DNA from 2 places in the Paenibacillus xylanilyticus genome. Region 1 is predicted to be linked to the other one. Evidence: predicted binding sites of a transcription regulator. Region 1 holds the regulator's gene; the other holds the start of a gene.
The links. Region 1 encodes LexA, which represses DNA repair genes until DNA is damaged. Its sites were predicted from a motif close to CGAACATATGTTCG; they were not measured.

Region 1 (8,236 bases):
AACCAAGCCATTAATGGATCCATTCACTGCCGTTAGTTGCAAAATCATACCGGCTACGATAACGATCGATAAGAAATGTGGCAGATAGGATGCAGTCTGAACGAACTTTTTGAAGCGTTTACTTTTTACTTCATTCAAAAGCAGCGCAAAGATAATGGGAACCGGGAATGTGAAGAGTAATGCAAGCCCGCCCAGTATGAGTGTGTTTCCAAATACCTTCCAGAACGTTGGGTCTTGAACGAACATCTGAAAATACCTTAACCCAACCCAAGTCTCACCAAAAATGCTGCCTCCCGGTACAAACCTTCTAAAGGCTATCACATTACCAATCATCGGTCCGTATTTAAAAATAATCAGATAGATCACTGGAAGTATTAATAGTGAATACAGCTGCCAATCTTTGCGGAGTAAGGCTCCAGCCGTTCTTAACCTGCTTTCTTTGCGTAATGAGGTCATCGTAAGCGTGGTTTTAGCAGTTTCTGACTTCATATCTGATTCACTCCGATCAAATAAACTTTATAAAATCAAAAGTACTTCATGACAACTCCCATCTTCACTTCTTTCTATCGAAGACCTTGCAGAAAATTTCACCCCCACTGCATAATAGACACTCGGTAATGTAAGCGATATCAATTTAAACTAATGTTAATGGATACACTTAGGTTCAGATTGTTATCTTATTGCTCAATCTCACGGGTACCTGTTGTATTCCAAAAATTAATATTTCCCAAAACTATGTAAAGCGCTTACAATATACATGAAAATAATAAAGCGATAGCTTCTGACTCCATAACCTGGATATGTCAAAAGTTAACTGCTTTAAGGATTCCCATACTAGTCATACTAGTATGTTAGTTATATTCTAAAACAGTGCTTCCTACATTTCAATACTTTTTTTATTTATTTTTGATATTTCTTCACTATACTGCTGTTATTAAGCTTCAAACAAACAAAAAAACATTGATACCCGTGAATGATTTTGCATCATTCACCCAGGCTATCAATGTTTTAAAATGCACCATTGTCAATTCTGAAATAATCAGAAATTAGCAATAATACGATCTAATTCTGATAAGTGCTTAATCTCATGATCAGGTACATACGACTCCGAGTTCACTTTGTTCTCCCGATTAATCCAGACAGCCTGGATTCCTGCTGACAAAGCTCCGCGGATATCCGTCGTGAGTTTATCTCCAACCATCAAACCTTCTTCTGGTTTTACCCCAAGTTTGCTGAGTGCATGTTCAAAGATAGACGGATCCGGTTTTCCTTTTCCAAAAGTACCCGAGATGATGATCTCATCGAAGAAAGGAGCCAGTTCAGGCACACCATCCAACTTCTCTTGCTGCAGAGCAGGACACCCATTCGTCAAGAGCAGCAGTTTGAATTTCCCCTGTAAGTGACGTAAAGTGTCCATTGTTTCCTCATATACATGAGGTCTGGATCTTCGCTCTGCTCCAAATTGCGAGGCAAGACGTTCAGCCAAATCTTCACGGTCCACTCCCAGCTTCAATAAGCCACGACGCCAGGACTCCTTACGATATACAGGGGCAAGCTGCTCCAATTGACGGAATTCCGGCTGGTCACCACCAGTAAAATTAGCCCAAAGTCCTTCAAACGGATTGATACCAATCATTTTGGTAAATGGAAAGGTTTCATATGATTCATATAGACTACGAGCTTCATTACGAACAGCTTCTTCCAATGCCTCAGCATCAACGCCGGTTTCTTGTGAAGCAAGCAGGCAAGTTTCGTGAAATGCTTCACGCACACTGCGTTCATCCCACAATAAAGTATCATCCAGGTCGAACAAAATCGCTTTTAATGCCATTCCGATCATCTTCCCCTTTGTGAATAATTACTTTTTCTCGTCTGTTTCTACAGTAATCTGATGTGCTTTGGCAAATTTCAGAAGTCGTTCAGTAATGGCATCTGTGTCATAGCGGTTCAACAGTTTAGTGAACACCCATCTTTTGCCACGGCTGTTATGTTCGATAACTACCGTTCCCTGCTCAAATCTAAACTTAACGATGTCATCTACTCCAATGGAGCGTTCCCGATTCCCTTTGGTTGTTATAATCCGGTTGCTCCCGATTTTAATGTAAGGACGACGAAGCATAAAAATCACAGCCAAAAACACATACAAAAGCATCGTTACCCAGTCCCATGTTGTCATCGGAGCTTTAACAAGAAATGTGCTCATAAACAGATACAAAAACGCAAGTCCAATGAGGAAAATAGGAAACAGAAGACTGCGTCCTTTGAAAATGTCCTCACCGGGCGTACCCGAAATCGGTTGACCATTTTTTTTGCGTTGCTGATTCAACTGCTTTGAATTTTTCCGAACCGTTCTCTCGAACGAACGAGCCATGAGAATCCCCCTTATGTCATCTTTGTATCGGCTTACAAAAATCGTAAACCGACATTCCCCCTATAAATTTGCATTCTCAAAATAAAAGGAAGAAACCTAAATATCATAATGATATCTTTAGGTTTCCTTAGTGTTTGAGTTTGCCTTGGTGGCCTTGATCTTTCTCATCATCTACAATTTCAATGGAATCCAGTTGCTGTCTGAAGTTGCTGCGGATGTTGTTTAAGTAAATTTCTCTAAGTTTAGCACGTTCGGCAAGTTCTTCCTCTGAAAGTCCAGTGGACTTTTGTTTACGAGCCAATTCGTTAATGCGTGCTACCAGGCTATCTATATCCAATCTTGTCCCCTCCAAAAATACAAAGTCATACTAACTTTGACATGATCGAGGCGGCTTGTCAAGGCTGCTACTTACTCGCTCGAATGAATCATGGTATTAACGTGTAAACTGAGGCAAAATCAGGACTTGTCCAGCTTGAATTGAAGTGGTTTGAAGCTGATTCACTTTCTTAATTGCTTCTATATATATACGCGTATCCATATTTTCCGGTTTATGCTCCAATGACACGCTCCACAGCGTTTCACCCTGGGACACTGCTATTTTGCTGCCAGGAAGAACATTATTCTCGTCTCCTGCAAACACAGTCAATACAGTGCTGCAGCCAATAAATATAATTAATGATGCCATAATCATCTTTAACATCCATGTTGGCATCTTAGCTTTTGCAAACCAGTTCTTAAAGTTACCTATGTTAGACTTGACCGCTTCCGAGTTCACCGGTTCGTAAATACTTTGATAAGTGGAATATCTCATAATTTATCGTCCTCCAAACGTTTGTTCCTATCTGTTAAAATCAATATAACACGAACACTTGTTTTGTACAACAGATTTTTAGAACAATTGTTCGCTTTATTTCAAACCCCTTATTTCCCGAAATTTTCTAGGTGAATCCAAATCAAATACTACTATTCTATTCACTTGATGCACTAGACAAAGAAATCACTCAAAAACATTGGTTTTTCGGGATTTTATTTAGAACTTATGTTTGTACGAACGGAGGTTCTATGTTATAATTTTCCCAAACGTTACTAAAATGGGGTTGATACGGTATGTCGAAGATATCCAGCAGGCAGCAAGCTATTCTGGAGTTTATACGCAATGAAGTCCGGTTGAAGGGATATCCTCCTTCCGTACGTGAGATTGGAGAAGCGGTTGGACTGGCTTCCAGTTCTACGGTTCATGGACATCTGGACCGCTTGGAGAAGAAAGGTCTCATTAGACGTGACCCTACTAAACCGAGAGCCATTGAGTTGTTAAGCCAGGAGGAATCAGAACACTCCCATCAGTTTGCACACAGTGTTGCTCGCATTCCCGTCGTAGGTAAAGTCACTGCAGGGGTACCGATTACCGCAACTGAGAACATCGAGGATTACTTCCCGCTACCAACACATTATGTTGGAGAACAGAAAGTATTTATGCTCTCTGTTGTTGGTGACAGTATGATCGAAGCAGGGATCGTCAATGGAGACTACGTTATCGTGCGCCAGCAGCAAACAGCAGATAACGGAGATATTGTCGTTGCGATGACTGAAGATGACGAAGCTACAGTTAAAACTTTCTACAAAGAGAAAGACCACATTCGTCTACAGCCTGAGAATGCAACATTTGAACCACTTCGTTTAAAACATGTTAGCATTTTGGGTAAAGTGATTGGCCTTTTCCGTGATATTCACTAGTCTTTCTTCCACAGCAAGTCAGATGAAACGTAACGACTAAAAGAGGTTGCCCTGTTCAATAGGACAACCTCTTTTTTCGCTATTCAGTCGGCTTTGCTAACTTCCATTTCTTATCGTTTGAGAATGCTTTTGTGATGGGAGAACACTTCAAAGCTTTGCTTACCATGATATGACCCCATACCACTCTCTCCTACACCGCCAAACGGTAAAAAATGTGAAGTCATATGAGACAACGTATCATTAATGCATCCTCCACCGAAGGACACTTGATCCAAAACCTGATTCTGCAGCTCCTCTTGCTCCGTGAACAGGTATAGCGCCAGCGGTTTGGGACGGTGCACAATCTCAGCGAGCAGAGGATTAAGATCCTCGTAAGTCATTACCGGCAAAATGGGACCGAATATCTCCTCTTGCATCACAGGTGAACCCCAGTCCACATTTCCTACCAAGGTAGGTTCAATCAGCAGCTGATCCCGATCAGAGCGACCACCAATCAGAGCATGACCACCTTCTAAGAAAACAGATAGTCGATCAAAGTTACGTGTGTTGACGATATGCGGAAAATTAGGATTTCCCATTACATCTCTACCGAATTTATCTTGAATCTCTGCACCAATCTCTTCAAGCAGTTTATCGTGTACGTCTTGATGTACAAGCAAGTAATCCGGAGCAACGCAGGTCTGACCAGCATTCAAGAACTTGCCACGAACGATCCGCTGGGCTGCCAACTGCAAATCCGCGTCTTTATGAACAATTACAGGGCTTTTACCACCCAATTCAAGCGTCACCGGGGTTAGATGCTCAGCTGCTGCTTTCATGACGATGCGGCCAACACCTGTGCTACCCGTAAAGAAAATATAATCAAACTTCTCTTTCAACAAGGCTGTGCTGGTTTCGACTTCACCTTCCATGACTGCTACATATTCCTTAGGGAAAATATCCGTAATCAGGTCGTACGTCAGACGTGACACTGCCGGCGTTAATTCAGAAGGCTTAATAACAGCACAGTTACCCGCCGCAATTGCTCCAATCAAAGGACCAAAGCCCAATTGGAACGGATAGTTCCATGGTGCAATAATGAGAGCAACTCCATAAGGTTCTGGATAGATCGTGCTTGTACCATCAGGTATTACAGCACTTGTAGGCACTGCTCTAGGCGCCGCCCATTCCTTAAGATGTTCTAGTGCAAAATCCAGTTCACCCAAAACGATGCGAATTTCAGAGTTATACGCCTCTGTTTCCGATTTATTCAAATCTGCATGCAGTGCGTCCAAGATCCGTTGCTGATATTTCTCTATCCCTTGTCTTAGTTGCTGAAGAGCATTAATCCGATACTCGATATTTTTAGTTTGTCCTGTATAAAAGAATGCCCGCTGATTTGCAACGAGTTGTTTCACTTGATCCATATAAACATCTCCAATTAATGATTTAAAATTAAATTGCTAAAAATATAATTGAATTATAACTTGTTTATATGGAATTATCAACATATCAAAATATCTTTTCTTTGGAAAATATGTATCTTCTCTATTCCTATTATATGTATACTATTAAACGTTGCTATTTTTTTAAGAATATTACACACCGCTGTCCCATTATGTTATCCATCAAAAAAAGCCCTTGGCACTATTGCGCCAAGGGCTCTCCATACTAGTACAGCGTGATATATTGATCGCGTTCCCATTGGTGGACTTGTGTACGGTACATATCCCACTCAATTTCTTTCAACTCGTAGAAGTGAGCCAGGGCGTGATCGCCAAGTGCATCACAGATGACTTCGCTGCGGATCAATTCGTTCAAAGCTTCTTTCAGGTCAGCTGGCAAGCTTGGAATGCCTTCTTCCACACGCTCTTCTTCTGACATAATGTAGATGTTACGGTCAATTGGAGCTGGTAAGGAAAGCTCACGTTTGATTCCGTCCAGACCTGCTTTCAATAAAACAGCCAAAGCCAAGTAAGGGTTAGCAGCCGGATCCGGGTTACGAACCTCTACACGTGTACTCAAACCACGGGAAGCTGGAATACGGATCATTGGGCTACGGTTACTGGCGGACCATGCTACATAACAAGGGGCTTCATAACCTGGTACAAGACGTTTGTATGAGTTCACAGTTGGGTTAGTAATTGCTGCAAACGCACGCGCATGCTTCAGCGTTCCAGCCATGAAGTGACGTGCAGTTTTGCTGAGACCCAGCTCGTCCGACTCGTCAACAAATGCGTTTGCACTGCCTTGGAACAACGATTGGTTGCAGTGCATACCGGAACCGTTCATACCAAACAATGGTTTTGGCATAAAGGTCGCATGTAGACCATGCTGACGTGCAATCGTTTTAACAACGAGTTTGAACGTTTGGATCTGGTCAGCAGCTTTAAGCGCATCAGCATATTTAAAGTCGATCTCATGCTGACCTGGAGCTACCTCATGGTGGGAAGCTTCGATCTCAAAGCCCATTTCTTCAAGTGTGATAACGATGTCACGACGACAGTTTTCACCAAGATCTGTAGGCGCCAGGTCGAAATATCCACCTTGGTCATTCAGTTCATTAGTCGGGTTTCCTTTTTCGTCTGTTTTGAACAAGAAGAACTCTGGTTCAGGACCGACATTGAAAGAAGTGAATCCCATTTCTTCGGCTTCCTTCAGGTTACGTTTCAAGATGCCGCGTGGATCTCCAGGGAATGGGTTGCCATCCGGCAAATAAACATCACAGATTAGGCGAGCAACACGGTTCTCAGCTACCCAAGGGAAAATCAGCCAAGAATCGAGATCCGGATAGAGGTACATGTCGGATTCTTCAATACGCACATAACCTTCAATGGAAGAACCATCAAACATCATTTTGTTATCCAAAGCCTTATTCAATTGGCTTACAGGAATTTCAACGTTTTTGATAGCTCCAAGCAAGTCGGTAAATTGCAATCGAACGAACCGTACGTTTTCTTCTTTAGAGATGCGGAGAATGTCTTCTTTTGTATAACTCACGATACCTCTCCCTTTCTTTTCTGCTTATTTGGCTTGCATGTTATATTTGTACATTAGAAAGTTCCACGGGTCAAGGAGTCTGCCATCACAACTGCATGATTTCCCCTCACTCGCCAAGTTATGCGAACTTACTTTTTATTAAAAAATCGGGAAAGCTCTCCCTGAATGAGAGATACTTGTCCAGGTCTCTTACCCGAAACCAGCTGTTGCTTCAATAAACGGTGCAGCTGTGTATCCGACAGTTCTCTGCGCTTCACTTCTGTATCTGCGGTGATGACTGTCGCTTCTTCGGATTCCTTGGATACCGGATTCATAACCTGCTTGATGCCGGCAATATTAACACCTTTTTCGATCAAAGCCTTGATCTCCAGCAATCGTTCTACGTCATTAAAGGAAAACAAACGTTGGTTACCTGACGTTCTTGCCGGTACAATCAAGCTGTGCTGTTCATAATATCGAATCTGACGAGCGGACAGATCCGTAAGTTTCATAACAATACCTATCGGGAATAAGGCCATATTTCTGCGAATTTCGTCACCCATGTTCATCAACCTTCCAGTCATCTATTCTTCACCCTATTGTACATTTAGTTATTACTAAGTGTCAATGACGTGTTAGATAAACTCACAATAATTTACGATCTTTCATTGTCTGGAGCGCCATCAAAACGCCATATTTAACATGAGAGTAGGTTAATCCCCCCTGCATGTAGCCGATATATGGCTCTCGAATAGGCGCATCCGCTGACAACTCCAGGCTTCCGCCCTGTATAAACGTACCTGCCGCCATAATGACAGGATGTTCATAACCAGGCATGTCCCATGGCTCTGGAACGACATGACTATCCACTGCAGCAGCCCGCTGAATCCCCTGTACAAAAGCGATCAGATGCTCCGCGGAGGAGAACTGCACAGCTTGGATCAAATCCGTGCGTGTCTCATTCCAAGCAGGTTTGGTTACAAATCCCGAAGCAGCAAACATTGCAGCGGCAAAGGTACTGCCCTTGATGGCTTGTCCCACAATTGTCGGCGCCATGTAAAGTCCCTGGTAGATCCCACGGGTCGTTCCCAACATGGCACCAACCTCACTACCTATGCCAGGTGCAGTCAAACGATACGCTGCCAATTGTACATATTTTTCCTTCCCGCATAT
Region 2 (8,236 bases), 500 kb from region 1:
TTCCGTCCAGGTCCAGCACAATGGCCTTAATTGTAGACATCCGACCCCTCCCCACACCGCTAAATTGGTAAAATAATACTATGCTTCTAGAGGTGTCGTCAACGTAAAAAGAAATTGCAGATATGCAGGATGAAAAACAACCTTTGTGGTTGGGAAAACGATCAGTCCGCGTTTCACCTAAGATTATGTTCGAGAGCAATGATCTGGAGTGTAACTTATTCGTACTCCGTCGTGTTTAATCTTCAAATGCCTTAAGGAGGGTTCAATGCCAAAAGCCATTGTAATAACATTCCTGTCTATCTTTCTAATTTTACTGACAGCATGCAGCAACGATAGTTTGCCAAAAGATGAACCAAATATCTCGGAAAGTGAACCGAATTCTAATGCCGATCTCGATATAACAAAAACGAAAGATGCTGTAACGAAATCATCGTCGAATATTGACTTTGAAGCTGGAATGACTATCGACCTAGAATCAGCTAAAGATCTGTTAAAAGAGAATGAGCGCCCCGCGCTGCGAGTACTCGAAAAGAACCTGACTGCTCTCGTAGAGCATGATCACAAAATGTATCAATCGGGTTTTGTTAATGATCGACTTGCCGATGCGATGGAATTTTATTATGGGGAGCACTTCCAATATAAATTCTCAAGTATCGAAAGCATTGGGGAAAGTACATCTATCAGGAATCAGGTGCATATTACAGTTCTTGGTGAACGTCTGGATACAACAACAGGCTCGGTTGAAAAAATAAGATGGATGTATGCAATCCGGCAGAATGCACAACGAGATTGGGATATCTATACCATTGATTAAGGTCATTCATCTGCATCTGCTTATTATCTAGATTTATTAATAAGAAACATCCCTTTCCATGATCACGAAAAGAATCAAGTTGGATGACGTAGTTGAAGAAATCTTCGAGACTCTCCTCTCCGACATGACTCATTCGAAAATTCTCATTAAACTCAGTAGTCAACAGTAAACCACCTCTCATAGATCGCACATGTCATATTCCGTTTTGGATAGTTTAGAACATAATGAAAACAGTTGCCTGCTTAGGCAACTGTTTTTTATCGATGCGCTTTCACTCCCTCCATTCTTACTCGCATGATCATCCTGCTTTATTGGCCTAAACCATCCCAGAAGGTTTGGAAAGTACCTTTCTCCACCTCAAAAACGACGGGTACATTACCGTACCGCACCAGTCCTTCTTTGAACAGAACCAGTGGGACCTGCGTCTTGTCTTCCAGCGCTAGGTAGATAATCTTCCGGTCTTCCTGACCATATAGATGCTCTTCCAAGTCTGAAGTCATGGCTAGTGGTTTGGACTCATATAGTGCTGAAATAAATTTTTCCAATGATGGGTCCGCTGCCAACGGCTGTACCTGTGATAAGCCATTATTCCAGCTTTCAAAGGTCTCCCATTGTGCAGAATGGATGTTACCTTCGAGATTCAGCTGGCCAAACAGATCGACACCGCTCCCGATGGTGATATCATTGTTCTTGTCAAACAATTGAGCAAATACCTGACCATCCATTTCAGTATATGACATGATTCGGAAGTCCTTATCATAGCCATCAACCATATAGATATCCGCTTCACCAATGTTGGAGGCCAGCTCTTTATATTCATCCTGACTACTCAACTCATTAATGCCACCCGTTGTAGTACCCAGCTTTTCTCCGCGCAATGCCAGCGCATCCTCACCGTTAAGTGTTGTCGGGGACTGCGTATAGACATGCCCCTGGTATACAACCAGTTGAAGCATACTTGCCTTTGGACCGCTGCTATTTGAATTGGGGAGTTCCGTCTTCGGAATCACTACCGGGTCATATGTAACGTTCACTGCTGCCATTTGTGTCCCCGGTTGTGTCGAACCGTTCCACTGCTGCCATAAGCTCGGCGCAGCCAGTCCGATGCTGGCAGCAATGACAACACTCGCTGCAATGTAAAGAGGCTTGCGCTGGCGTTTTTGTTTATGGTGCTGCACATTGGAGATGTTCTCCATGCGTTTTCTCATTTGGTCATTTGTTTTCATCTGATCCACCGCTCTCTTATAATTTCGTTTGAATTGTTCCTCGTTCATTCGGTTCCTCCCCTTCAAGCTCCAGTTTTAACAGCTGTCTCCCCCGCTGTAATCGCATCTTCACCGCTGATTCGCTAATCTGTAAAATTTCACTGATTTTTCGGACTGGATAATCCTCGTAATAATACAGATGAACCACCGCTCTATACTTGATGGGCAATGACAGCACGAGTTCGATGAGCACCCGGTCTTCAGGATCATCGGTCGTTAGAAATTCTGCTCCCTCCAGATTGACCTCCCGTTTGCGCCAGCCTCTACCTAATAAGGATTTGCAGTGATTGGTGATGACTCGGATCAACCATGCTTTCTGATGCTCTGCATCGTTGAACGTAGGGGCTTTTTCCATTAGCTTGATGAAGGTATCCTGAGTAGCTTCCTCCGCGTCCTCTCGTCTCCCAAGGTGTACCATGGCTATTCGGAACAGAGTATCCGCATAAGTCTCATAAATGTTCATCACATGATCGCCCGGTTGGGGCACGGATCGCCGCATGGTTGTTCAGCCCTCCTTTATACCTCTAACACTCTTAAGGACGGCATTTGGTCACATTTTGTTGAAAAGTTTCAGGATGTTGAAGAAATGATTGGATTCGGCATTCAAATTGCATACAAAAATACCGACCCTCAAATTTCAAAGGTCGGTTTACCCATTCGGGAGAAGAAAACAATGGTTATAACTTTCATTATGGTCCACTCTTTGCAGTTATATACCATCTTGCTTTAACGCTAGTTGTTATTTGGACAATTCTGTAATATCAACGTTCATATGCTCCGTAAGCATTAAGGTAACATCCACTTTCACTTTGCTCCATAATAACGTCATTTTATGAATGTAACCTCTCACCGAATAATTTACCGTTAAACTTAGCTCAGACCTCTGTTCATCAATGATCTTAATATGGTGTTCCTTTAAACTTTGTTTGGATCGGTACATCTCTAAGGCGATTTTCTTTTGGGTACCGTCTAAGTAATCAACATAGACCGATTTCATCTTAAAGTTTGAAGCGTATATTTTATGCTTATCTACCTCCAGAGCACTTAACAGATAGGGAAGCTCTACCAGCCTCTTCACGAGTGCAAGTTCCTCAGAAGTCTGTCTCACCGTACACGCCTCCTTCTTCAAGTTTGACCGTGACCAATTGATCAAAATCGACCCATTCAAATCCATTGTGCATTTCAATTTTGATTTTCTTTCCAACGGTACTGACTGAAGTAACGATTCCGTGTATATATCGATTGCCCGACTCATTAAACACTTCAATGGTGGCTTGTAATGTATAGTTGAGCGACATATCTACATTTTGAGCCATGATCTCCCACTCATCCTCATGAATTAGCGGTTTGGCTTGAACATGAATTTGAGTACGATGCTGTATGATTCGCTCTTTATGTTGTGGAAGCATCATGCGGCTTGATTCCCATAATCCATTGGCCTCAAGTTTTTTGCTCATTTGTAGTGCCCCCCAATTTTAGATGCTCTATCGATTGCCTGACCAGCAGCTGTAATGGAGCTTGCTCGAAGTATGGCAATGTCGCCAAATCGATCCTTAATGTCGTCCATCACCTGATCAATAGCCCGTTTGTGCTCCTGATCATCAAAGAAAGATAGTTGATATGTATCCGCGTCGGATAATTGAGAAAGGGATACGCCTACACGGCGCACCGGTTGCCCATCCCAGTGTTGATGAAATATGCGTTTGGCAATCTTGCACACATCAACGGTTATGTTTGTTGGATCAGACAGCTTAACCTGCCTGTGAAAGCCTGTTGGATGGTCGAAATCTGCTCCAGACACACTCACGGAAACGACACTACCCATCAGTCCTTTTTTACGAGCTCTTCGGCATACTTCAGTACAGATATCAAGGATGACCACTTCGATCTCCCAAGCCTCTGTGTAATCTCTAGGCAAGGTCATTCCGTTGCCAATATCCTTTTGTGTACTGTGTGTGTTGACGGTTACCGGCGAGTTATCGAGTCCATTGGCGATGCGCCAGATCACTTCTCCATTCACGCCCCATTTACTCTTGAGTTGGGTAAGAGGTGTATTCGCCAAATCTCTAATCGTTCGGATACCCATCTTCCACAGATGTTTTTCCATTCTTGAGCCAATCCCCCACATATCGCGGATGGGCTTATCTCCAATGTGGAGGTGTAATTCTTCTTTCTTTAAGTGGAAAATGCCCCCTTTGACCTTTTTAGCGATCATATCGCAGCATAATTTACTAATGATTTTGTTTTCACCAATGCCCGCTCTTGCGTAAACCCCTGTTTCATTATAGATCTTATCTTGAATTTGCTTGGCTAGATCGACAGGATCATTACCAAACAGATGCATAGACCCTGTAAAATCAGCGAATAATTCGTCTATACTGTACGGCTCAACCAGATCGGTAAACTCCTCAATAATGGACATGATTTGAGTAGATACTTCAATGTATTCTTGCATATGAGGTCTAACAATGATTAGTTCAGGGCACTTCTGAAGCGACTGCCAGAGTGGTTCTGCGGTGGATACACCCCTCGCTTTGGCTAATGGACAAGCAGCAAGAATAATGCCAGAGCGTCTTGCTGGGTCGCCTGCAACGGCAAGTGGTCTATTTTTGTATTGAGGCATTTTCGCCTTTTCGACTGAAGCATAAAAGCTCTGCATATCTATGAGCATAATGGTTCGCTGCTTAGTCAACACTGAAATCACTCCTGTACTTAAGAACGTATGTTTGTATATATTATAAACCGAACACACGTTCTTTATGCAAGAGGTAAATATTTATATTCCTCCGAGGGATAGTCATACTCAACTTTCAGAAGCGTGTCTTATGACAAAGAAAGACCCTGAGGGAACAAACCCTCAAGGTCGATCAAAGACTTTTTCATGATTGATCTCTTTTTCTCAATTAACTACGCAATATCTCATATACACCCCAACGATGCTACAAAAGGAGCCCGAGCCATTAAAACAATAAGATATAAGATATCTATTGTGTAATAAATATAAAGTGCATATCCCTTCTATATAAACAGATTATGGTTTGATTTGTCAGCCTGGCCCAGATAATAACCAACCCCACCAATAGTAACCTGATCCATGATCTCTTCCCGCTGGATCCCCATCAGATCCATAGACATCTGACAAGCAACCATTTCAACACCTTGTGCTAACGCAGTTTGAATCAATTCTTCCAGAGAGGCGACGTTGTTTTTCTTCATGATGCCGCGAATTACTTTAGGACCGACACCAATCATATTCATTTTGGACAAGCCTAACTTGTGACTACCACGTGGCAGCATAAGATCAAACATACGGCCTATCATGTTTTTGGATACCGGTCCCGGCTGATGCTTGCGAATAATATTTAGTCCCCAGAATGTATAAAACATGGTTACTTTGCGCCCGCTTGCAGCTGCGCCATTAGCAATAATAAGAGAGGCTATTGCTTTATCCAGGTCGCCACTGAAGACAACCATCGTACTGGCAGGTTCAACATTCTGAGCTTCCGAAGCAGATGATCTGACCTGCTCTGTCTGCTTGGTTAGTACTGCTTCTATGATACCGTGCTTACCACGTTCCAACTGTAGGAGTGCTGCGCCAGACATTCCTGCCCATGCCTTTACATCTTCGTAAAACCCTGGATCAGAAGCTTTTACCCGCAGCGTTTCTCCATCGGATAGTTGATCCATCTTCTGCTTTACTTGTATTAACGGACCAGGGCAGCTCAATCCGCATACATCCAATTCCCCATCGATACGTAATGGCTGAGAAGAGAGTTGATCCGTCTGATGTAATGTATTTTGCTTTGGATGAGAAACATGAGCGCCATGATTCTGATCATCTGTAACCTCATGCTTTTGGCCAGGAGCTGGTTTAAATTGCGCTTGGCGATACGTTTTGAATCCACCACTCAAATTTTTAACGGTGAAACCGTGCTGACGCAAAATTTGTGTTGCAGTATATCCCCGTAAACCTACTTGGCAGTATACCCAGATTTCTTTAGAGACATCTAGCTCATCCATTCTCTCACGAAGCTCATCCACTGGGATGTTTAATGATCCGGGAATGTGGCCATTCCGATGCTCCAGCTCGCTACGTACATCTAGTAGTATGGTTTGCTCCGGCTGGCGCATAGACAGCTGATCATAGGTGAATGTGTTGACACGTCCAGCCAGAATATTATCTGCTGCATACCCAGCCATATTAACCGGATCTTTTGCTGATGAATAGGGCGGTGCATAACTCAGTTCAAGTTCAGTCAAGTCGCTTATATGACCCCCAAAATGAATAGCAACGGCAATATCATCAATCCGTTTATCCACTCCTTCGAATCCGACTGCCTGGGCACCCAGGATTTTTCCTTCAGGTGAGAACAGCAATTTCAGAGTAATTGCACTTGATCCTGGATAATACGATGCATGAGAAGCAGGATGAACAATCACCGTTTGATAATCCACGTTAAGACGTTTTAATGTTTTTTCATTGCTGCCCGTGGTTGCTCCAGTCAGTCCAAACACTTTAATAATAGAAGTCCCTTGTGTTCCTTGGTAGGTAGAATGTATGCCAGCAATCCGATCCGCAGCAATACGTCCTTGTTTGTTCGCAGGACCTGCAAGCGGAATCGCTGTCTTGGTTCCATGGATGTAATCACTGACCTCAATTGCATCACCAACCGCATATATATGCGGTATATTGGTTTCCATGCCCTCATCAACAATGATGTGTCCACGTGTCCCTAGGGCAATACCACTGCTTTGCAGAAATGTGGTATCTGGCGACACGCCAATCGCGAGAATCACAAGATCTCCTTTTAAAACGTGACCATCTGCAAGCTCGACCCCGATGCCATGCTCCAGTGAACGAAAACCCTTAACACGCTTGGAAAACTGTAAAGTAACACCATGCTGCTCCATTTCTTGTGCCAGTGCAGCTGCGAGTTCAGGATCAAATGGAGTTAGCACTTGTTCATTACCCTCGACCAGCGTTACATGTAGTCCGGCTTCCCTCAAATTTTCTGCCATTTCAACACCAATAAATCCACCACCAATAATGATTGCTGATTCGTTGTTAGATGCACTTATTGCATCTTTGATTCGATCAATATCTGGAATGTTACGCACTGTATAAATCAATGGATTATCTATACCCGGCAAATCAGGGACCATCGGACGTGCACCGGGAGACAGAATTAACTCGTCATAGGTTTCTTCGTATTGACCGCGCTCCTCGCTGTTCACTAGAATCGTTTGATGCTGGGGGTTGATGGATATGACCTCACTCTGTGTACGTACATCAATTCGGAAGCGATCTGCCATTCCTTTAGGTGTTTGTACTAACAAACGGTCACGCTCAGCAATCGTTCCGCCTATATAATAAGGTAAGCCGCAGTTGGCAAATGAAATGTAGGGACCCTTTTCAAATATGACGATTTCAGCATGTTCATCCAGCCGGCGTAGGCGGGCAGCTGCTGACGCACCACCCGCTACTCCACCAACAATGACTACTTTCTTACTCATGATTCACATTCATCCTCTCCAAATAAAACAGTTATAATCTGTTCAATACGTTGGTTTGCAAGTATATAATTCACTTCGAGGCCATTTCGCTCCGTATCAACAATTCCTGCACTACGCAGCTTCTGTAAATGCTGGGAAACGGTCGATTGCGGCAGATCCAGACACTCCTGCATATAGGAAACATTACATTTCTTTTTACGCATCAACCCGCGCACAATGCACAGGCGTATAGGATGGGAAAGGGCCTTCAGTAAGTTAGCAGGTTCCTCAAACTGCTTCAAATCACCGCTATCGTTAAAACCGAGTTTATCCAAAGTTAACCCTCCTGTATCGTTATATTAGAATAATACGATATAGTAAAATGAAAGTCAAACGACTTTGTTTGTTAATATTATCCTTTGTAGTGGTTATCTCCTATATTAACTCACTCTTAATTCTATACTTCATCTTATTTTTAGGACAATAAAAAGACGTTGTCATGCGCTATGACAACGTCCTTTTTCAATTAACATATTCACTATCCTCTGATTTACTATTCTTAAGTATTACATATTCAAGCCTGATCGAGATTCAGGTCCAGAAAAGCTCTTCATTCCAATAAATATTACATTTGTGACCCAAGCTGTATCAAAACCTCTGCATC

Region 2: the regulator LexA is predicted to act here: its motif matches at 4,795-4,808, upstream of F4V51_RS15630 (DNA polymerase IV).

The regions. Positions count from the first base shown of each region.
Region 1 covers NZ_CP044310.1:4,001,259-4,009,494, forward strand. The annotation lists gene F4V51_RS17595 (ABC transporter permease) at 1-456, opposite strand, end outside; gene F4V51_RS17600 (HAD family hydrolase) at 1,040-1,831, opposite strand; gene F4V51_RS17605 (hypothetical protein) at 1,859-2,371, opposite strand; gene F4V51_RS17610 (DUF896 domain-containing protein) at 2,499-2,708, opposite strand; gene F4V51_RS17615 (LysM peptidoglycan-binding domain-containing protein) at 2,805-3,182, opposite strand; gene lexA (transcriptional repressor LexA) at 3,479-4,105, shown strand; gene F4V51_RS17625 (aldehyde dehydrogenase) at 4,216-5,511, opposite strand; gene glnA (type I glutamate--ammonia ligase) at 5,756-7,084, opposite strand; gene F4V51_RS17635 (MerR family transcriptional regulator) at 7,213-7,626, opposite strand; gene F4V51_RS17640 (methionine gamma-lyase family protein) at 7,709-8,236, opposite strand, start outside.
Region 2 covers NZ_CP044310.1:3,502,374-3,510,609, forward strand. The annotation lists gene F4V51_RS15600 (Cof-type HAD-IIB family hydrolase) at 1-40, opposite strand, end outside; gene F4V51_RS15605 (hypothetical protein) at 266-814, shown strand; gene F4V51_RS15610 (hypothetical protein) at 1,123-2,088, opposite strand; gene F4V51_RS15615 (RNA polymerase sigma factor) at 2,057-2,578, opposite strand; gene F4V51_RS15620 (YhjD family protein) at 2,819-3,187, opposite strand; gene F4V51_RS15625 (YolD-like family protein) at 3,171-3,536, opposite strand; gene F4V51_RS15630 (DNA polymerase IV) at 3,533-4,750, opposite strand; gene F4V51_RS15635 (FAD-dependent oxidoreductase) at 5,098-7,593, opposite strand; gene F4V51_RS15640 (ArsR/SmtB family transcription factor) at 7,590-7,907, opposite strand; gene F4V51_RS15645 (NHL repeat-containing protein) at 8,198-8,236, opposite strand, start outside.